DNA from 3 places in the Streptomyces asiaticus genome. Region 1 is predicted to be linked to each of the others. Evidence: predicted binding sites of a transcription regulator. Region 1 holds the regulator's gene; each other region holds the start of a gene.

Region 1 (7,366 bases):
TCGGCGGGCGGCGGGGTCGCGCGGTTCCTGTCGCTGCTGTACGGGGAGCTGGAGCCGCTGGGCGACGGCCTGGGGGCGCGCTGCACGCTGGCCAGCGCGGGGCATCCGCTGCCGCTCGTGCTGCGGCCGGACGGCGAGGTGCAGACGGTGGCGGCGCCGCAGATATTGCTGGGCGTTGTGGACGATGTGTCGTACGAGAGTGAATCGTTCGATCTGGCGCCCGGGGAAACGCTGCTCTGTGTGACGGACGGGGTGACGGAGCACCGATCGGGCGACCGGCAGTTCGACGACGAGGACGGCCTGGCGGCGACGTTCGCGCTGTGCGCGGGGCTCAGCGCGCGGCAGGTCGCGGAGCGGGTGCGCCGGGCGGTGGACGAGTTCGCGGCGGATCCGCCGGACGACGATTTGGCGATGCTGGTCCTGAAGGTGCTCTAGGGCGCGTCCGGTGCTCTAGGGGCGTCCGGCGGGTGGTGACGCCTGCGGCGGGCTGTTCCCCTCCCCGCCCCTTCCCACAACCGGGGCTCCGCCCCTGGACCCCGGTCCGGGGGTTCCGCCTCAGATCCTGGTCCGCGGGCTCCGCCCCCAGACCCGGTCCGGGGGCTCCGCGCCCAGATTCTGGGCCGGGGGCTCCGTGTCCAGGTCCTGGGCCGGGGGCTCCGCGCCCAGACCCCAGACCCGGGGCTCCGTGTCCAGGTCCCGGACCCCGGGGCTTCGCGCTCAGGTCCCGGGCCGGGTGCTCTGCGCTCAGGTCCCGGATCGGGTGCTCTGCGCTCAGGCCCCGGACCGGGGGCTTCGCGCTCAGGTCCCGGACCCCGGGGCTTCGCGCTCAGGTCCCGGGCCGGGTGCTCTGCGCTCAGGTCCCGGATCGGGTGCTCTGCGCTCAGGCCTCGGACCGGGGGCTCCGGGCCCAGGCCCCAGACCCGGGGCTCCGCGTCCAGATCCCGGGCCCCGGGGCTCCGCGCCCAGACCTCGGACCGGGGGCTCTGCGCTCAGGCCCCGGACCGGGGGCTCCGGGCCCAGACCCCAGACCCGGGGCTCCGCCCCCAGACCTCGGGCCCGGGGCTCCGCCCCTTCCCGCGGCATCGATGTGCGGCTCCGCCGCGTGGTGGGGTTCCGCCCCCGGGCGCCGGGGTCCAGGGGCGGAGCCCCTGGTATCGGGAAGGGGCGGGGAGGGGAAAGCACCGCTACGCGGAGCCCCGCGTGGTTCGCCGGACGCCCCGTGGGCCCGGACGCCACGGCCCCCGGCGTCCGGGCGCCGTCTCGCGGTCCCGAGTGGCGGCGGGCGTGCCGGACAATGGGGGCATGCCTTCCGTACTGCCTGATGGTGAGCCCATGCCCGAGGACGGCGCACTGCCCGCGACCGCTTTGGCGGGGGCGGAGCGGCGGCCGCTGGGGTTCTATCTGCATGTGCCGTACTGCGCCACCCGCTGCGGCTACTGCGACTTCAACACCTACACCGCCAGTGAGCTGCGCGGCTCCGGCGGTGTGCTCGCCTCGCGGGACAACTACGCCGAGCAGGTCGTCGAGGAGGTGCGGCTGGCGCGGAAGGTGCTGGGGGACGACCCGCGGGCCGTGGAGACCGTGTTCGTCGGCGGCGGAACCCCGACCCTGCTCGCGGCGGCGGACCTCGGGCGGATGCTGGGGGCGATCCGGGATGAGTTCGGGCTGGCCGAGGGGGCCGAGGTCACGACCGAGGCCAATCCGGAGTCGGTCGATCCGCGGTATCTGGCGGAGCTGCGGGATGCGGGCTTCAACCGGATCTCCTTCGGCATGCAGAGCGCCCGGCAGCACGTCCTGAAGGTGCTGGACCGTACGCACACCCCGGGGCGGCCCGAGGCGTGTGTGGCCGAGGCGCGGGCGGCCGGATTCGGCCATGTGAACCTGGACCTGATCTACGGGACGCCGGGGGAGAGCGACGCGGACTGGCGCGCCTCACTCGAGGCGGCCCTCGGGGCGGGCCCGGACCATGTGTCGGCGTATGCGCTGATCGTGGAGGAGGGCACCCAGCTGGCGCGGCGGATCCGGCGCGGCGAGGTGCCGATGACCGACGACGATGTGCACGCGGACCGCTATCTGATCGCCGAAGAGACCCTGTCGGCCGCCGGGTTCGCCTGGTACGAGGTCTCCAACTGGGCCACCTCGCCCGCCGGGCGCTGCCGCCACAACGAGCTGTACTGGCGCGGCGCCGACTGGTGGGGCGCGGGCCCCGGCGCGCACAGCCATGTGGGCGGCGTGCGGTGGTGGAACGTGAAGCACCCCGGGGCGTACGCACAGGCCCTGGGCGAGGGCCGGTCGCCCGGCGCGGGCCGGGAGCTGCTGTCCGCCGAGGAGCGCCGGGTGGAGCGGATCCTGCTGGAGCTGCGGCTGGCCGAGGGCTGCCCGCTGGAGCTGCTGCGCCCGGCCGGGGCGGCGGCCGCGGCACGGGCCCTGGAGGACGGCCTGCTGGAGCCGGAGCCGTACGGGCGCGGGCAGGCCGTGCTCACGCTCCGGGGGCGGCTGCTGGCGGACGCGGTGGTGCGGGACCTGGTGGACTGAGGCGGGGCGGGGCCGTCAGCCCGTACGGGAGCCCTTACGGCGGCCGTCAGCCCGTACGACGGCCACTTGGCCCGTACGGAGGCCATTAGCCCGTACGGGAGCCATAGGGCCGTACGGAGGCCGTCAAGCCCTGTACGGAGACCGTCAGCCCGTACGGAGACCGTCAGCCCGTACGGAGACCGTCAGCCCCTCACGGAGGCCGTCAGCCCCGTGGGGCCGTCACGAAGTCGATCAGCTCCTCCACCCGCCCCAGGAGCTCCGGCTGGAGGTCCTTGTAGGAGTGGACCGAGGACAGGATCCGCTGCCAGGCGGCCCCGGTGTTCTCCGGCCAGCCCAGGGCGCGGCAGACACCCTTCTTCCAGTCCTGGCCGTGCGGCACCGTCGGCCAGGCCGGGATGGAGAGGGAGGACGGCTTCACGGCCTCCCAGATGTCGATGTAGGGGTGGCCGAGGACCAGCACATGCTCGCCGGTGACCTGCGCGGCGATACGGGACTCCTTGGAGCCCGTCACCAGATGGTCGACGAGGACGCCGAGCCGGGCGTCCGGGCCGGGGGCGAAGTCGTCGACGATGGCGGGCAGGTCGTCGACGCCCTCCAGGTACTCCACGACGACACCCTCGATGCGCAGATCGTCGCCCCAGACCCGCTCGACCAGCTCCGCGTCATGGCGCCCCTCGACATAGATGCGCCCCGCGCGGGCGACCCTCGCACGGGCTCCCGGCACGGCGATCGACCCCGAGGCCGTGCGCCGCGGCGCGCTGGGGGCCGCCGCACGCGGGCGGACGAGCGTGACGACACGCCCCTCGAGCAGAAAACCGCGCGGCTCCATGGGGAAGACGCGATGTTTGCCGAAGCGGTCCTCCAGAGTGACCGTCGGACCCTGGGCGGTCTTCTCACAGCGGATCACGGCACCACAGAATCCGGTGGTGACCTCCTCTACGACGAGGTCCGGTTCGGCGGGGACCTCGGGAGCGGGCCGCTGCCGCTTCCAGGGCGGGGTCAGGTCCGGGTCGTACTGTCGCATCCGGATGACGATAGCGCGCGACGGCCACCCGCTCCCGCAGACGCGCAACCGGGCGAACGACTAGGCGAACGCCTAGAGCGACGGCTAGCCGGACACGCCGAAGCGGGCGGCCAGTTCGTCGCGTTGGGCCCGTACGAACGCGGCGTCCACCACGGAGCCGTGCCCCGGGACGTACCGCGCGTCCGCGCCGCCGAGGGCGAGCAGCCGGTCGAGGGCGGCGGGCCAGTGGCCGGGGATCGCGTCGGGCCCGGCCTGGGGCGTCCCGGACTCCTCCACCAGATCGCCGCAGAAGACCACCTCGGGCCGGCCGGGCACCAGGACGGCCAGGTCATGGGCGGTGTGGCCCGGCCCCACATTGGCCAGCAGCGCCGTACGGCCGCCGAGGTCGAGGCTGAGCTCCCCGCAGACCAGGTGGTGCGGGGAGGCCAGATGGTCCACTGCCTCGGTGGCGGCGTCCCGGTCCACCCCGTGGCGGATCGCGTCCTCGCGCAGCGTCTCCCGCTCACGGCGCAGCAGCTCGTCCAGGCCCGTGGCTCCGTAGACCTCGCAGCCCGCGAAGGCGGCCGAGCCCAGGACATGGTCGAAGTGCGGATGGGTGAGCGCGATCCGGGTGGGGCGGCGGCCGGTCAGCCGGGTGATCCCGGAGCGCAGTTCGGCCCCGGCGCGCAGGGTCGCGCCGGTGTCCACGACGAGGATGTCGGTCCGTCCGACGACCACGCCGACCGTCTCGTCCCACTCCGGCATCCGACGGCGGGCCACACCGGGCGCGAGCCGCTCCCAGCCCGCCTCTTCCCAACACGTCTCCATACCGCGACGCTAGCTCAATGGGGATGGGGGAGAGTTGCTGCCGACGGCGGCTCTTGCCCATGCCACCGCACCCCGCCGTACACTGGCGGAGGGGCTCTGGCACTCGTGCCCGGTGAGTGCCAGACGGACGACCTGATGAGACCGCTGGACTGGAGGTGCGCGGGGTGCTCAGCGAACGCAGACTCGAGGTGCTGCGTGCCATTGTCCAGGACTATGTGGGGACGGAGGAGCCGGTCGGCTCCAAGGCGCTCACCGAGCGGCACCGGCTGGGGGTCTCCCCGGCCACGGTGCGTAACGACATGGCCGCTCTGGAGGACGAGGGGTTCATCGCCCAGCCGCATACGAGCGCCGGGCGGATCCCCACGGACAAGGGCTATCGCCTCTTCGTGGACAAGCTGGCCGGAGTCAAGCCGCTGTCCAGCCCGGAGCGGCGGGCCATTCAGAACTTCCTGGACGGTGCGGTCGACCTCGACGACGTGGTGGGGCGCACGGTCCGGCTGCTGGCGCAGCTGACCCGGCAGGTGGCGGTGGTGCAGTATCCGTCGCTGACCCGTTCGACGGTGCGCCATGTGGAGCTGCTCCCGCTGGCCCCGGCCCGGGTGATGCTGGTGCTGATCACCGACACCGGGCGGGTGGAGCAGCGCATGGTCGACTGCCCCACCCCGGTCACCGAGGATTCGCTCGCCGATCTGCGCGCCCGGCTCAACAGCCGGGTCGTGGGGCGGCGTTTCGCGGATGTGCCGCAGTTGGTGCAGGATCTTCCGGAGTCCTTCGAACAGGAGGACCGGGGGACCGTCTCGATCGTGCTGTCGACCTTGCTCGAGACGCTCGTGGAGGAGACCGAGGAGCGGCTGATGATCGGCGGCACCGCGAACCTCACGCGTTTCGTGCATGATTTCCCCCTGACGATCCGGCCCGTTCTGGAGGCACTCGAGGAGCAGGTCGTCCTCCTCAAGCTGCTGGGCGAGGCCAAGGACTCGGGTATGACCGTGCGGATCGGGCATGAGAATGCTCACGAGGGGCTGACTGCCACCTCGGTCGTCGCGGTCGGCTACGGTTCCGGCGACGAGGCGGTCGCCAAACTCGGCGTGGTCGGACCGACCCGCATGGACTACCCCGGAACGATGGGAGCGGTACGCGCAGTGGCACGTTACGTCGGACAGATCCTGGCGGAGTCGTAAGTGGCGACGGACTACTACGCAGTCCTGGGCGTGCCTCGTGATGCCTCGCAGGACCAGATCAAGAAGGCATTCCGGCGGCTCGCCCGAGAGCTGCATCCGGACGTGAACCCGGATCCGAAGACCCAGGAGCGGTTCAAGGAGATCAACGCCGCTTATGAGGTCTTGTCGGACCCGCAGAAGAAGCAGGTCTACGACCTGGGTGGGGACCCGAACGCCGGGCCGGGCGGCGGTGGCGCCGGCGGCTTCGGCGCGGGTTTCGGCAACTTCTCCGACATCATGGACGCGTTCTTCGGCACCGCCTCGCAGCGCGGTCCGCGTTCCAGGACCCGGCGCGGTCAGGACGCGATGATCCGGCTGGACGTGGAGCTCAGCGAGGCCGCGTTCGGGACCACCAAGGACATCCAGGTCGACACCGCGGTCGTCTGCACGACGTGCAGCGGCGAGGGCGCGGCGCCGGGCACCTCGGCGCAGACCTGTGACATGTGCCGTGGCCGCGGTGAGGTCTCCCAGGTGACGCGGTCCTTCCTGGGCCAGGTCATGACCTCGCGGCCGTGCCCGCAGTGCCAGGGCTTCGGCACCGTGGTGCCGACCCCGTGCCCGGAGTGCGCGGGCGACGGCCGGATCCGCTCGCGGCGCACCCTTACGGTGAAGATCCCCGCCGGTGTGGACAACGGCACCAGGATCCAGCTGGCCGGTGAGGGCGAGGTCGGACCGGGCGGCGGCCCGGCGGGCGACCTGTACGTGGAGATCCACGAGGTGCCGCACCCCGTCTTCCAGCGGCGCGGCGACGACATGCACTGCACGGTGACGATCCCGATGACCGCGGCGGCCCTCGGCACCAAGGTGCCGCTGGAGACGCTGGACGGCCTGGAGGAGATCGACATCCGACCCGGCACCCAGTCCGGCCAGTCGGTCCCGCTGCACCAGCGCGGCGTCACCCATCTGCGCGGCGGCGGCCGGGGCGACCTGATCGTGCACGTCGAGGTGACCACCCCGACCAAGCTCGACCCGGAGCAGGAGGAGCTGCTGCGGCGGCTGTCCAAGCTGCGCGGCGAGGAGCGCCCGACCGGCGAGTTCAAGCCGGGGCAGCAGGGGCTGTTCTCGCGGCTGAAGGACGCGTTCAACGGACGGTAGGCGCTTCGGCCGGGGGTACGGGGGTTGGCCCCCGGGGGAGTGCGGCAAGCCGGGGCAGCAGGGGCTGTTCTCGCGGCTGAAGGACGCGTTCAACGGACGGTAGGCGTTCCGGCCGGGAATCGGCTCGCGACGCCCTTGATCCGGTGGTGAGCTGGTGCGGAGGGCATGACACGATGTGGCCATGTCCTCCGCGCTGACCGATCTTTACCGGTACCCGATCGTGCAGGCGCCGATGGCGGGTGGAGCCTCCTGCCCGCAGCTCGCCGCCACTGTCTCCGAGGCCGGTGGCCTCGGTTTCCTCGCCGCCGGCTACAAGACGCCGGAGGCGATGTATGAGGAGATCAAACAGCTGCGGGGGCTGACCGGCCGGCCCTTCGGCATGAATCTGTTCATGCCGCAGCCGCCCAACCCCGACCCGGCCGCCGTCGCGGCCTACGGCGAGCGGCTCGCGGGTGAGGCGGCCTGGTACGAGACCCCGCTGGGCGACCCGGAGTCGGGCTCGGACGACGCGTACGACGCCAAGCTCGCCGTGCTTCTCGACAACCCCGTTCCGGTCGTCTCGTTCACCTTCGGCTGCCCGACCCGCGCCGTCCTCGACGCCCTCGCCAAGGTCGGCACCCGTACGGTCGTCACCGTGACCTCGCCCGTCGAGGCGCAGACCGCCCAGTGGGCGGGCGCCGACGCC
Region 2 (7,366 bases), 2.7 Mb from region 1:
GCGGCTCCGATGACGACCGCGACGGCCAGGTCGATCACATTGCCGCGCATCAGGAAGGCTTTGAACCCCTCCATGACGCTCTGCTTCTCCTCGGTCACCTTCTCCTGACTCAACCCACTGCCTCTCTTTCGCCGCGTCGGTGCTTGAGCGGACGGTTCCGCAACCTACACCCGCAGGTGAAAGGGGCATCAGGGGAGTCGGGGCAGTCGTCGGGGGAGTCGGGGCAGTCAGCGGCGGCATAGTGTCACCGTCAGTCGGGAGTCGGCCGCGGCTCCGGCCAGCGCTGTGGCGTCCGCTCGCGGCACCGTCAGCACCACCAGCGCCCCGCCGCCGTCCGCCGCGCCGTCGAGCGTGCCGCTGTCCGGCGCCCCGTCGCCGCTCGTATCCGCTTCCACCTCGGCCTCCGGCGCGCCGCCGTCGGCTTCGCTGTCCGTCGCGCGGGCGCTTCGAGACCCCGGCACCTCGGCCACCCGGACCCCACGCGCGACCACCCGCGCCGTAGCACCGGAGGAGCGGGCCCGTGCGGCGTCCGGCAGCGGCGTGGCCAGCACATCCACCCGGTCGCCGGGGTGCAGCAGCCGTACCGCCGCGGCGTCGGCGATCCGGACCGGCGCCGAGACCATGGCGGGGCTCGGGCCACCCCGCCGCTCCTCACCCGTGGGCGCGGGCGCGCGGGAGGACACCGCGTCCGTGTGCTCCCGGCCGGACGGCGCGGCGGCCGCGAGCGCGGCGGCCGTCAGCGCGAGCCCGGCCGCCATCGCACGGCGGCGTCGCCGCACGGTCCGCCGCAGCCCGAATCCGCCGGTGCGCCTGGTGCGCCCGGTGCGCACCGGATCGAAGCGGGGCACCGCACGGGCCGGGGGAGCGGAGCGGGGTAACGCGAGGGTGGGGGACGGATGGGACATGGCACATCACCGCCTGCCGGGAGGGTCCGAGTGCTTCTGGCCCCCTCACCATGCCCGCCCCCACCCGATCCCGCTCGGGCCTGTGGACGGCCACCGGGCTGTGGATAACTCGGCCACCCGAGCGAGCGACACCCGCCCCGTCCGGCTGCCCCCGCACCGCGCCTACGGAAGCTCGATCCCCAGGTCCCAGCCGTCGTGGGCGTGGGTGCACAGGCAGTCCCGGGCGGAGGTCTCCGGCAGCCTGCCCACCGCGTCGAAGAGCACCTCGCGCAGTCGGCCCACGTTCTCCCCGAAGACCTTCAGCACCTCGGTGTGGGTGACGCCCTCGCCGGTCTCGACCCCCGCGTCCAGGTCGGTGACCAGCGTCAACGACGTGTAGCAGAGCCCCAGTTCACGGGCGAGTACCGCCTCCGGGTGGCCCGTCATGCCGACCACCGACCAGCCCTGCGCCGCATGCCAGCGCGATTCGGCGCGGGTCGAGAAGCGCGGCCCCTCGACGACGCACATCGTCCCGCCGTCCACCGGCTCCCAGCCGCGTCCGCGCGCCGCGTCCACGGCCGCCTTCCGGCCCACCGGGCAGTACGGGTCGGCGAATGTGGTGTGCACCACGTTCGGGATCCGGCCGTCCGGCAGCTGCTCGCCGTCGAAGTAGGTCTGCGTACGCCCCTTGGTACGGTCCACCAGCTGGTCCGGGACGAGCAGCGTGCCGGGTCCGTACTCCGGCTGAAGCCCGCCGACCGCGCACGGGCCGAAGACCTGCCGCACCCCGAGCGAGCGCAGGGCCCAGAGGTTGGCACGGTAGTTGATGCGGTGTGGCGGCAGATGGTGCTTGCGGCCGTGCCGCGGGAGGAAGGCGACCCGGCGCCCCTCGATGTCGCCGAGGACGAGCGAGTCGCTCGGCGCCCCATAGGGAGTCTCCACGGTGATCTCGGTCACGTCGTCGAGGAACGTGTAGAACCCCGATCCCCCGATGACCCCTATGTCTGCTTGCCTGCTGGTCTCGACCATGTGATCACCCTAGCCATCCGCGCCCGCGCGAACGACACCCCGCCGCCTCCCGGGGGAGGCGGCGGGGTGTCGTTGAAGCCGAGGAACCAGGCGGCCGGATCAGGCGGCCGAGCTCGACGTCGAGGACGACGAAGACGCCGAGGAGGGCGTCGACGACGAAGACGTCGAGGAAGAGGAGTCCGAGGACGAAGACGAGTCCGAGGACGAGGAGGACGACGAGCCGGAGCTGTCGCTCTTCGCCGCCGGCTTGCTGGAGCCGCCGCTCGAGCTGCTGGAGGAGGAGCGGCTGTCGTTCCGGTAGAAGCCGGAGCCCTTGAACACGATGCCGACCGCCGAGAACACCTTCTTCAGGCGTCCCTTGCAGTTGGGGCACTCGGTGAGCGCGTCGTCGCTGAACTTCTGCACCGCCTCGAGGCCCTCGCCGCACTCGGTGCACTGGTACTGATAGGTCGGCACGTTCTTCCTCCTGGCACTCTCACTCAATGAGTGCTAACGACGCTCCATAGTGCAGTATTCCCGCGCGTCAGTCCACTGGGGCGAGACATGCGGTGATCGAACACACCGCCCGAGGCGGCCTCCTACTGGCCCCTCAACCCGCTCCCGTGCCCAGCCAGCCCGCCAGCTTGCCGCCCCGGCCCACCGCCCGCAGCCGCCGCTCCGCCGCGTCGCGCACCGGGTCCGTGGCCACCACCAGCAGCTCGTCGCCGCGCCGCAGCACCGTCGAGGGCAGCGGTACGAAGCTGGTCTCGTCCCGGACCACCAGGGTGACCGCGGCCCCCGGGGGCAGCCGCAGCTCGCCGACCTCGACGCCGTGCATCTTGGACGACCGGGGGATCGACACCGACAGCAGGTGACCGCGCAGCCGCTCCAGTGGCGCCGACTCGATGCCCAGGTCGGCCGGCTCGGGCTCCTCGAGCCGCAGCCGGGGGGCGAGCCAGGGCAGCGTCGGCCCCTGGACCAGGGTGTAGACGATCACCAGCACGAAGACGATGTTGAAGATCCGGCGGCTGTCGGGCACATCGCTGACCACCGGGATGGTCGCCAGCACGATCGGCACCGCCCCGCGCAGCCCCGCCCAGGACAGCAGCGCCTTCTCCCGCCAGGGCAGCCGGAACGGCGCCGTGCTGACCAGGACCGACACCGGGCGGGCCACCACGGTCAGCACCAGCCCCACCGCGAGGGCGGGCAGGATGTCATCGCCCAGCTCATGCGGGGTGACCAGCAGCCCCAGCAGGACGAACATCCCGATCTGGGCGAGCCAGCCCAGCCCCTCGGCGAAGCCGCGCGTCGCCGGCCAGTGCGGCAGCCGTGCGTTGCCCATGATGAGCGAGGCGAGGTAGACGGCGAGGAAGCCGGACCCGTGCGCCAGCGAACCCGCCGCATAGGCGGTCACCGCGATGGCGATCACCGCGATCGGGTACAGACCCGAGGCGGGCAGCGCCACATGCCGCAGGCCGTAGGCGCCCAGCCAGCCGACCGCGATGCCGATCACCGCGCCGATCGCCAGCTCCAGGGCGATCGTGCCGATCAGGGAGTACCAGGAATCCATGGGGCCCTGGCTGGAGAAGGCGACCACCAGGATCACCACAGGGGCGTCGTTGAAGCCCGACTCGGCCTCCAGGACGCCCGTGAGCCGCTTGGGCAGCGGCACCGTGCGCAGCACCGAGAAGACCGCCGCCGCGTCCGTGGACGACACCACCGCGCCGATGATCAGCGCCTGCCGCCAGTCCAGTCCCACCAGGTAGTGCCCTGCCGCCGCGGTGATCCCCACGCTGACCGCGACGCCCACGGTGGACAGGACGGCGGCCGCCGGCAGGGCGGGTTTGATCTCGCCCCACTTCGTGCCCAGACCGCCTTCGGCCAGGATGACGACCAGCGCGGCGTAGCCGAGGATCTGCGTCAGTTCAGCGTCGTTGAAGGTGACGCCGATCCCGTCCGTGCCGATGGCGACGCCGATCCCGAGATAGATCAGCAGCGTGGGCAGTCCACTGCGTGATGACACCCTTACGGCCGCCACCGCGACGAGCAGGACGAGGGAGCAGATCAACAGCAGTTCATTGAGGTGGTGAACAGTCAGGGGCCGACCCTTTCTCGCGGGAGCGGAGGGAACGCTGCGAAGGGGTCCCCACCGACCGGAACTTCATTGCCTTATCTAACATTTTACGGGATCTTGACGCGAGCCTCCCACGGGAAGGCTTCACCGAGGTGTACGAGCCCGGGCGGTGGCCGGTGCAGGACGTCAGTCATGACTCCGCGTAGGGGCGGCGACAGCGCTGCGCCTATGGTTGCTCCAGCACTCCAGGTTCACCCTGCCCCTCGAAGGACAGCGATGCCCGCCAACACAACCGGCTCTTCTCCCAAAAAGAAGAAGAGCCGACGTCTCCGCCTGATCGTGATCGCAGTCGTGCTGCTGCTCGTCGGGGGCGTCGGCTACGGCGCGTACTGGAGCATCAGTACCGTTCGAGCCTCATTCCCGGAGACCACGGGATCGCTGCAGCTGAAGGGGTTGTCCGGCCCCGTGCAGGTCAAACGTGACGGCTACGGGATACCTCAGATCTACGCCGGTACCTCCGAGGACCTCTTCCGCGCCCAGGGGTTCGTCCAGGCCCAGGACCGCTTCTGGGAGATGGACGTCCGCCGCCATATGACCGCGGGCCGGCTCTCGGAGATGTTTGGTTCCGGCCAGGTGGAGACCGACGCGTTCCTGCGCACCATGGGCTGGCACCGGGTGGCCAAGCAGGAGTACGACACCAAGGTGTCGGCCTCGACCAAGAAGTATCTGCGGGCCTACTCCGACGGCGTCAACGCCTACCTCAAGGACCACCAAGGGGACGCGCTGTCGGTCGAGTACGCGGCCCTGGACTTCAAGAACGACGGCTACAAGCCCGAGAAGTGGACCCCGGTCGACTCGTTGGCGTGGCTGAAGGCGATGGCCTGGGACCTGCGCGGCAACATGCAGGACGAGGTGGACCGCGCCCTGGCTTCCAACCGGCTCAGCGCCAAGCAGATAGACGAGCTCTACCCCTCCTACCCGTACAGCCGGAACAAGCCGATCGTCCAGGGCGGCGCCGTCAGCGAGGTCACGGACGAGTTCGACCCCAAGGGCACCCCGGCCGGCTCCACGAGCGGTACGGGCGGCACCGGCTCGGTGGGCGGAGGGGCCACCGGGGCCGCTCAGGGGCTTCAGACGCAGCTGTCCTCGCTCTCCAAGACCCTGGACGACGTCCCGGCGCTGCTGGGCCCGAACGGGACCGGTATCGGCTCCAACTCGTGGGTGGTCTCCGGCAAGTACACGACGACCGGCAAGCCGCTGCTCGCCAACGACCCGCACCTGGCGCCCCAGCTGCCGTCCGTCTGGTACCAGATGGGGCTGCACTGCAAGCAGGTCACCAGCGAGTGTCCGTTCGACGCGGCGGGCTTCACCTTCGCCGGTCTGCCCGGTGTGGTCATAGGTCACAATCAGGACATCAGCTGGGGCATGACCAACCTCGGCGCCGACGTCAGCGACCTGTACCTGGAGAAGGTCACCTCCGACGGCTATCTCTACGACGGCAAGCAGCTCCCGTTCACCACCCGCGAGGAGACCATCAAGGTCGCGGGCGGCGCGAGCCGTAAGATCACCGTCCGCACCACCAACAACGGCCCGATCGTCTCCGACCGCGACGACGAGCTCGCCGGCGTCGGTAAGAGCGCCCCGGTGGGCTCCGGCGCCGATGACGTGGCCCCCGACCGCGGCGACGGCTACGCGGTGGCGCTGAAGTGGACCGCGCTGAACCCGTCCAACACCATGGACTCGGTCTTCAAGCTCAACACCGCCAAGAACTTCAGCGACTTCCGTAAGGCGGCCCGCGACTTCGCGGTCCCCTCCCAGAACCTCATCTACGCCGACACCAAGGGCAACATCGGCTATCAGGCGCCCGGTCAGATCCCGGTGCGCTCCAAGGGCGACGGCCGCTATCCGGCGCCCGGCTGGGACTCGCGCTACAAGTGGAGCAAGTACATTCCGCAGTCGGCGCTGCCCTGGGAGCTCAACCCCGACCGCGGCTATATCGTCACCGCCAACCAGGCCGTCATAGACAAGAAGAACTACCCGTATCTGCTGACCGACGACTGGGGCTACGGCGCGCGGAGCCAGCGCATCACCGACCTCATCGAGTCGAAGGTCAAGGACGGCGGGAAGATCTCCACGGACGACATGCAGTCCCTTCAGATGGACAACAGCAGCGAGATCGCCAAGCTGCTGACGCCCTATCTGCTGAAGATCGAGGTCAAGGACGACTACGTACGCGAGGCCCAGAAGCTGCTGGAGAGCTGGGACTACACCCAGGACTCGGACTCGGCGGCCGCCGCGTACTTCAACGCCGTCTGGCGCAACACTCTCAAGCTGGCCTTCGGCGACAAGCTTCCCAAGGAGCTGCGGGTCAAGGGGGAGTGCCTGCGGGTGCGCCCGGCCGACGACTCGGGTCCGCTGGAGGACCTGAACGGCAACGCCCGGCTGGTGCGCGAATGCGGTAGGCGCGACCCCGACATGGCCCAGCCCGACGGCGGCGACCGCTGGTACGAGGTCGTGCGCGAGATCATCAAGGACCCGGAGAACGACTGGTGGAAGACGGCGGGCACCCGCAACAAGCCCGGCGCCACCAACCGTGACGAGCTGCTGGGGCAGGCCATGCGGGCCGCGCGCTCGGAGCTCACCGCCAAGCTGGGCAAGGACATCAACAGCTGGAGCTGGGGCCGGCTGCATCGGCTGACGCTGAAGAACCAGACCCTGGGCACGGACGGTCCCGGCGTGGTGCAGTGGCTCCTCAACCGGGGCCCGTGGAACCTCTCCGGCGGCGAGGCGGCGGTCAACGCCACCGGCTGGAACGCAGCGGGCGGCTACGACGTCACCTGGGTCCCCTCGATGCGGATGGTCGTCAACCTCGACAACCTCGACAAGTCGCGCTGGATCAACCTCACCGGCGCCTCCGGCCACGCCTACAACGCGCACTACACGGACCAGACCGAGAAGTGGGCGAAGGGCGAGCTGCTGCCCTGGGCGTTCAACAAGAGCGCCGTGGACAAGTCGACGGAGGACGAGCTGGCGCTCACCCCGTAGCGATCCATGGAGCACCGGGGGCCCCGCACGGGCCCCGAAGGGCCCGGTGGCCGTCTGAGGGGCGTTTCCGCCCCCGGACGGCCCCCGGGCCCGTTCGACCCTCGCGGCCCCGCCGACAGGCGCCTCCGGGCGCCTTCAGCGGGGCCGTGGCGTGAAGCGGTGGAGGCCCGACGGCATCACCGCCGCGTGCACCGGACGGTCGTGGGCCTCCTGGGGCACCTCGTCCAGCAGTTCGCCGTCGTACAGCAGCACCACCAGCGCCGGATCGGCCCCCGCCGCAGCCAGTCGGGCCAGCACCCGGTCGTACGAGCCGCCGCCGCGGCCCAGCCGCATCCCGCGCCGGTCCACCGCGAGC
Region 3 (7,366 bases), 2.5 Mb from region 1:
GGTGCTCGTCGCACGCGATGAGAAGCGGCTGCGGGAGCAGGCGGCGGATCTGCACGACCGGCACGGCGTGGAGGCGGACGTGCTGGTGGCGGACCTCTCCGAGGATGACGGGATCGCTGCGGTCGAGGCCCGGCTGAAGGACCGTACCCACCCGGTCGATCTGCTCGTCAACAACGCCGGTTTCGGCAACCGCGCCCGCTATCTGGAAGTGCCGATCACCGATGAGCTGCGGATGCTGAAGCTGCACTGCGAGGCGGTGCTGCGGCTGACCAGCGCGGGGGCCGGGACGATGCGGGACCGGGGGCGCGGCGGGGTGATCAATGTGGCGTCGGTCGCGGCCTTCTTCCCGCGCGGGACGTACGGGGCGAGCAAGGCGTGGGTCGTGCAGTTCACGCAGGGCGCGGCGAAGGACCTGGCCCGCTCGGGGGTGCGGCTGATGGCGCTGTGCCCGGGGTTCGTCCGTACGGAGTTCCACGCGCGGGCGGGGATCAAGGACACCAGCGTGCCGAGCTGGATGTGGCTGGACCCGGACCGGCTGGTCACGGCGGCGCTGAAGGATTTCGCCCGGGGTAAGTCGCTGTCCATCCCGGACCCGCGCTACAAGGCGATGTCGAGCCTGGCGAAGCTGGCCCCGCGCTCGGCCCTCTCCTCCCTCTCCTCCAAGGTCGGCCGCCCCCCGGCCAAGGGGTAGCCGCCCGGCGGAACCGGAACACGCGAAGGCGCGGCCGCCCAGCTGGGCGGCCGCGCCTTCGCGCTGCTTGCGGCAGAACGCCGGAGCGTCAGTGCGCGTGACCGTGGCCGTGGCCGGCGGCCTCGGCCTCTTCCTCGGCCGGCTTCTCGACCACCAGGGTCTCGGTGGTGAGCAGCAGCGAGGCGATCGACGCCGCGTTCTCCAGCGCGGAGCGGGTGACCTTGACCGGGTCGATGACGCCGGCCTTCACCAGGTCGCCGTACTCCTCGGTGGCCGCGTTGTAGCCGTGGCCCTTCTGGAGCTCGGCGACCTTCGAGGTGATCACGTAGCCCTCGAGACCGGCGTTCTCGGCGATCCAGCGCAGCGGCTCGACCGCGGCGCGGCGGACCACGGCGACACCGGTGGCCTCGTCACCCTCCAGGCCCAGGCTGTTCTCCAGCACCTTCGCGGCGTGGACCAGCGCGGAGCCACCACCGGAGACGATGCCCTCCTCGACCGCGGCGCGGGTCGCGGAGATGGCGTCCTCCAGGCGGTGCTTCTTCTCCTTGAGCTCGACCTCGGTGGCCGCGCCCACGCGGATCACGCACACGCCGCCGGCCAGCTTGGCGAGCCGCTCCTGGAGCTTCTCGCGGTCCCAGTCGGAGTCCGTGGACTCGATCTCGGCCTTGATCTGGGCGATGCGGCCGGAGACCTCGTCCGCCTTGCCGCCACCGTCGACGATCGTGGTGTCGTCCTTGGTGACGGTCACGCGGCGGGCGGTGCCCAGCACGTCCAGGCCGACCTGGTCGAGCTTGAGGCCGACCTCCTCGGCGATGACGGTGCCGCCCGTAAGGGTGGCGATGTCGCCGAGCATGGCCTTACGGCGGTCACCGAAGCCCGGGGCCTTCACCGCGACCGCGTTGAAGGTGCCGCGGATCTTGTTGACGACGAGGGTGGAGAGGGCCTCGCCCTCCACGTCCTCGGCGATGATCAGCAGCGGCTTGCTGGCGTTGGCCTGGATGATCTTCTCCAGGAGCGGCAGCAGGTCCTGGATGGAGGAGATCTTGCCCTGGTGGATCAGGATGTACGGGTCGTCGAGGACGGCCTCCATCCGCTCCTGGTCGGTGACCATGTACGGCGAGAGGTAGCCCTTGTCGAAGGCCATGCCCTCGGTGAAGTCGAGCTCCAGACCGAAGGTGTTGGACTCCTCGACGGTGATGACACCGTCCTTGCCGACCTTGTCCATCGCCTCGGCGATCAGCTCGCCGACCTGCTTGTCCTGGGCGGACAGCCCGGCCACGGCGGCGATGTCGGACTTCTCGTCGATCGGGCGGGCGGTGGCCAGCAGGTCGTCCGAGACGGCCTTGACCGCCGCGTCGATGCCCTTCTTCAGGGCGGCCGGGGAGGCGCCGGCGGCCACGTTCTTCAGGCCCTCGCGCACCAGCGCCTGGGCCAGCACGGTGGCCGTGGTGGTGCCGTCACCCGCGATGTCGTTGGTCTTGGTCGCCACCTCCTTGACGAGCTGCGCGCCAAGGTTCTCGTACGGGTCCTCGACCTCGACCTCACGGGCGATCGTGACACCGTCGTTGGTGATGGTGGGGGCACCGAACTTCTTGTCGATGACGACATTGCGGCCACGGGGGCCGATGGTCACCTTGACGGTGTCCGCGAGCTTGTTGACGCCGCGCTCGAGGGCGCGACGGGCGTCCTCGTCGAACTTCAGGATCTTCGCCATGAGTTGCGTATGTCCTCTCAAACAAGCCGTGCCCCGACCCCGGTTTCAGATGACACGGGCACCGGGGCACGGCTCATAGGCAAAACTTCGGTGATTACTTCTCGACGATCGCGAGGACGTCGCGAGCCGAGAGGACGAGGTACTCCTCGCCGCTGTACTTCACCTCGGTGCCGCCGTACTTGCTGTAGAGCACGACGTCACCGACGGAGACGTCGAGCGGAAGGCGCTTGCCGTCCTCGAAGCGGCCCGGGCCCACAGCCAGGACGACGCCCTCCTGGGGCTTTTCCTTGGCGGTGTCCGGAATGACCAGGCCTGAAGCCGTGGTCTGCTCGGCGTCGAGCGGCTGGACCACAATGCGGTCCTCGAGCGGCTTGATGGCAACCTTGGAGCTGGTGGTCGTCACGATCCGACCTCCCCCTTCGGAGATCTCACGGGGTCAACTGTCTGAGGTGGCGACCAGGTGGATCCGTCGTCGCGGGTGCCGGACCTGCCCGTCGCTGTATCCCTGGCACTCATCGGTCCCGAGTGCCAGCCTCGACATTATGACGCGGTTAGCACTCAGTCAACTAGAGTGCCAAGCGACGCGGTGCCGGCCTCGGGACGGCGCCCCATGACCGCCTTACGGTCGCCATGAACAACAGGCCGTGGAGGTCAGATGTAGTGGCGGCCAGATGCAGTGGGGGCCAGATGCAGTGGGGGCCAGATGTAGTGGCGGTCAGATGTAGTCCTCCAGCCGAGCCACCGCGAACCCCTGCGCCTGAACCTCCCGCAGCAGCGAAGTGATCATGTCGGTCATCGTCGCGCCCTTCAACATGTCCGGGCCGCGGAAGTGGGCGAGGATGATGTCCCCGGGCCGGAGCCCGCTGCCCGAGCGGTACACCAGTCCGTCGGGCTCCATCTCCGCGCGCCACAGCACCACCTTCCCCAGCCCGCAGTCCGCCGCCGCCCGCAGCGTGTTCCAGTCGTAGTCCCCGTAAGGCGGACGGAAGAGGTGGGGCTCCAGGCCGAGGCGGTAGTGGAGGACGTCCTGCTGACCGCAGATCTCCCGGAGCTGGAATTCGTAGTCCTGGCCCGCGAGCTTGGGGTGGGTGAGGGTGTGGTTGCCGATCCGGTTCCCGAGCTCACGCAGCCGGCGGAAGTAGCCGTAGTGGTCGCCGATCACCTCGTCCTCCAGGAACTGCGTGAACGGCAGACCGAGGTCCCGGGCCTGGTCGACGAAGGCCGGGTCCTTCTCGATCCCGTCGTCGAGCGTCAGGAAAACCACCCGATCGGTGGTGGCGACCCGGCGGATGACCGTCGCCAGTCCGGGTACCGGTGGCCACATCGCGGCGAGCGGTGGCTTGACCCTGGGCGGGCGCGGCGGCGGGGTCAGGGGCCGGTCGAGCCCCCAGCGGCGGTACGCGTCCGGGAACGCGCCCGGCGCGGAGCCCGGCGCCGCCGGGCCCGATGGCGGCGTGCCGTCCTCGTGCCCGCCCAACGGCGGCGGCCCGGAGGCCCCGGACACGGTGTGCGGACCGGCGGAGGACGACGACAGAAGGCCGGCCGCCTTCCCTGTCCGGGTGTGCGGCCCGGAAGCGCCGAGCGCCCCGCAGCCGGCGAGCACGGCCGCGGCGGCGGTGAGAACCAGACACCTTGAAAGACCAGCCTTGATCATCATCACAAAAGCGATCTTCAGCTCTATCGCGCCGACCCGCGCGCCGAGCGCGGTGCGAATGCTCCCCTGGGAGCGGAGAGAATGGGCCATGTGGACGTTGACGCCTTCGATTCACTGCTCGGCGACGAGGGGCAGGCGCTGCTCTCGGCGCTCCGCGACTACGACCCGGCGAAGGAGCTCGCCACCGCGACGCGGCTGCGCCGCGACCATCCCCCGGCGCTGGTCTCGGCGGCCCTGACCCAGGCCGCGCTGCGGCAGCGGGCGGTGGCCAAATTCGGCCCCGAGGACGCGCACCGCATGTACTTCACGCCGAACGGCGTCGAGCAGTCCACCCGCACCTCCGTGGCCGCGTACCGCGCCTCCCGCTTCGCGGAGTTCGGCGTCCGCCGCATGGCCGATCTGTGCTGCGGCATCGGCGGCGACGCGATCGCGCTCGCCCGCGCCGGGATCTCCGTACTCGCCGTCGATCGCGACCCGCTGACCTGCGCCGTCACCCGCGCCAACGCCGAGGCGCTCGGCCTGGCCGAGCTCATCGAGGTCCGCTGCGCCGATGTCACCGAGGTCGACACCCGGGACTTCGACGCGGTCTTCGTCGACCCGGCCCGGCGCGGCGGCCGGGGCCGCGTCTTCGACCCCGAGGCGTACTCCCCGCCCCTCTCCTGGGCCATCGAGGCCGCCCGCACCACGCCGCGCGCCGCCCTCAAGATCGCCCCCGGGGTGCCGCACGAGGCGGTCCCCGAGGACGCGGAGGCCGAGTGGATCTCGGACCACGGCCATGTGAAGGAGGCCGTCCTGTGGTTCGGCACCGCCCGCCCCGGGCTGCGCCGCGCCACGCTGCTGCCGAGCGGCCACTCCCTGATCGGCACCCCGCTCCTCCCCGACCCCGAGCCCGGCCCGGTCGGCCGCTGGCTCTACGAGCCGGACGGCGCCGTCATCCGCGCCCATCTCGTGGCCGATGTGGCGGCCCGCGTCGGCGGCCGTCTGATCGACCCGACGATCGCCTACATCACGACGGACGAGCTGCGCCCGACGCCGTACGCCACCGCGTACGAGATCACGGATGTGCTGCCGTTCAACCTGAAGAAGCTCAAGGCGCTGCTGCGGGAGCGGGAGGTCGGCGTCGCGACCATCAAGAAGCGGGGGTCGGCGGTCGAGCCGGAGCAGCTCCGCAAGAAGCTGCGCCTCGAGGGTGGGAACGCCTGCACGATCGTGCTGACGCGGTCGGCGGGCTCCCCCACGATGCTGCTGGGCCACCCGGCCCAGACCCTGCCCGCCGGGTCTTGACGCCCGCGGCGGGCTGATCCGCGCCCCGCAGCACCGATACGCGGCCCCGCCGCGTGGTGGGGCCCCGCCCTGGACCCCGGCCGGACGCCCCGGATACGCGCGGGCGTCGCCTGCGGCGGCCTGTTCCCCACCCCGCCCCTTCCCGCAGCATCAATATGCGGCTCCGCCGCGTGGTGGGGCTCCGCCCCAGACCCCCGTATGCCGACCCCGACCAGCCCACCGGTACAGGCGCCCACGGCGCAATGCTCAGCCCGACGCCCCCGGGAGCCCAGGGACGGAGCGAAACCAGGGCCCCACCCCAGGCCCCACCCCGACGACCCGGAGGTGCACGGGCGTCCGCCCAGCCATCCGCCGCGCGGGCGTGCCGACCGCGGCCAGCCCGCCGGTGGAGGCATTCACGGCGGTGACGGCCGGCCCGTCGATCCCCGGGGTCCAGGGCCGAGCCCCTGGTTACGGGAAGGGGCGGGGAGGGGAAAGATCCGCCGGACGATCCAGGCCGGGCCCACGTTGGGGAATTCCCTAAACCCGGACCACTTCATGAGGCCGCTCACGCCCCGCAGGTTACGGTCAACGCCTCGGGAGTTACGGCAACGCGTCGACGTGACAGCGCGTTTGGGCCCGACGAAAGAGCGTGTGAGTATGACGGCTTCCGCCACCGAAAGCGGCGCCAAGCGATCGTTCACCGCACGCATTGCGGGACCGCCCCGATTCGAGCGTGGAAAGGCTCGGCCTCATCGCCGACTTCCGTTCGTTCGTCGGCGCGGCCGTACCGGATGACTACTGGGGCAACGCCCCGAACGACTTCTCCCCCATCCCCATTCCCTGGACCGTGCATATCGCGCCGACCCCGGCCGACCAGGACGGCGGCCGCGATGTGCACATCGCGCTGCCCCGCACCCACGTCCGGGCCCTCAAGGAGCCGTCCTGGGTCGGGCGGTTCCACCGTTACGCGGATTCCGGCCAGGCATTTCCGCTGACGTTCGCCGCGGCGGGCTAAGCCCCGTCCTCCTCCTTGCCCGCGAGTTCGAACCAGACCCCCTTGGCGTACAAGCCCACCGCGTCCCCCTCCGCCGTCCCCCATGCGTCGGCCAGGGCCGCCACCAGCCCGAGGCCGCGGCCGTGGAGGCGGTCCCCCTCGGGGAGGCAGGCGGCGGTGGGGAGTTCGGCGGAGGCGTCGTAGACCAGGACGCGGAAGCGGGGTGGCTCGATCACCACGCGCAGCATCATGGAGTCGCCCTCGGCGTGCAGAAAGGCGTTGGTGGCCAGCTCCGAGGTGCACAGCGTCGCCATGTCGACCAGCTCCTCCTGCCCCACGGAGTTCAGGACGCAGGCGACGAAGTCCCGGCAGACCTTGGCGGAGGTCGCGTGCCGGCTGCTCTGAAGGGTGTAGACGTACGGATCCCTGGAGGGAACGGGTGGGCGGCGTGGGGGACGGTCGTCGGACTCGTGATCGGAATCCATGGGGCAACTCCCTGTGAGGGGGCCGACAGCGCGCGTACCGTTACGGCGATCAACGCGCAGTAGCGGCAACGACACCAACGGTAGGGCAGCGGTGCAAACAACTGCTACGGTCCCGTTGAATTTCCCCGACGATTACTCCTTGAGGGTTATGGAGGACCATGCCACCCCGGAGCGTCCCGACCGCGCGTCAAGTCAGGCTCGGCACAGAACTCAGAAGGATGCGCGAAGGCGCGGGGCTCAGCATTCAGGAGGCCGCCGACCGGCTGGGCATCAACCGCACCCACATCACCAACCTGGAGCTCGCGCGGTTCGGCGTGAGCGAGGAGCGGGTCCGGGCCCTCGCCGCCATCTACGCCTGCCCGGACAGCGCGTACGTCGACGCGCTCGTCGCCATGGCCCGGGAGCGCAAGGGCGGCTGGTGGGAGGAGTACCGGGGTTATATCGCCACCGGTGGGCTCGACCTGGCCGAGTTGGAGTACTACGCCACGAGCCTGCGCGTGCTGGAAATCATGCACATGCCCGGCCTGTTGCAGACAGAGGAGTACGCGCGGGCGGTGCTCGG

What was found. The regulator HrcA, encoded in region 1, represses chaperone genes, less so after heat shock. The targets are predictions, from matches to a motif close to TTNGCACTCNGNNNNNCNGAGTGCNAA.
Region 2: KHP12_RS30995 (FmdB family zinc ribbon protein) is a predicted target of HrcA. The motif match lies at 2,380-2,406, and genes of this name have one in related genera.
Region 3: groES (co-chaperone GroES) is a predicted target of HrcA. The motif match lies at 2,957-2,983, and genes of this name have one in related genera.

Annotation. Positions count from the first base shown of each region.
Region 1 is NZ_JAGSHX010000006.1:2,833,533-2,840,898, reverse strand. Features, by position in the region: gene KHP12_RS19660 (SpoIIE family protein phosphatase) at 1-435, shown strand, start outside; gene hemW (radical SAM family heme chaperone HemW) at 1,303-2,535, shown strand; gene KHP12_RS19650 (DUF3097 domain-containing protein) at 2,738-3,559, opposite strand; gene KHP12_RS19645 (MBL fold metallo-hydrolase) at 3,644-4,366, opposite strand; gene hrcA (heat-inducible transcriptional repressor HrcA) at 4,531-5,547, shown strand; gene dnaJ (molecular chaperone DnaJ) at 5,548-6,681, shown strand; gene KHP12_RS19630 (nitronate monooxygenase) at 6,863-7,366, shown strand, end outside.
Region 2 is NZ_JAGSHX010000006.1:5,517,561-5,524,926, forward strand. Features, by position in the region: gene mscL (large conductance mechanosensitive channel protein MscL) at 1-98, opposite strand, end outside; gene KHP12_RS30985 (RcpC/CpaB family pilus assembly protein) at 228-905, opposite strand; gene KHP12_RS30990 (S-methyl-5'-thioadenosine phosphorylase) at 1,068-1,913, opposite strand; gene KHP12_RS30995 (FmdB family zinc ribbon protein) at 2,013-2,369, opposite strand; gene KHP12_RS31000 (potassium/proton antiporter) at 2,503-3,990, opposite strand; gene KHP12_RS31005 (penicillin acylase family protein) at 4,243-7,011, shown strand; gene KHP12_RS31010 (5-formyltetrahydrofolate cyclo-ligase) at 7,147-7,366, opposite strand, start outside.
Region 3 is NZ_JAGSHX010000006.1:5,309,722-5,317,087, reverse strand. Features, by position in the region: gene KHP12_RS30175 (SDR family NAD(P)-dependent oxidoreductase) at 1-691, shown strand, start outside; gene groL (chaperonin GroEL) at 780-2,405, opposite strand; gene groES (co-chaperone GroES) at 2,500-2,808, opposite strand; gene KHP12_RS30160 (polysaccharide deacetylase family protein) at 3,121-4,149, opposite strand; gene KHP12_RS30155 (class I SAM-dependent methyltransferase) at 4,141-5,343, shown strand; gene KHP12_RS30150 (hypothetical protein) at 6,059-6,340, shown strand; gene KHP12_RS30145 (ATP-binding protein) at 6,337-6,804, opposite strand; gene KHP12_RS30140 (helix-turn-helix domain-containing protein) at 6,963-7,366, shown strand, end outside.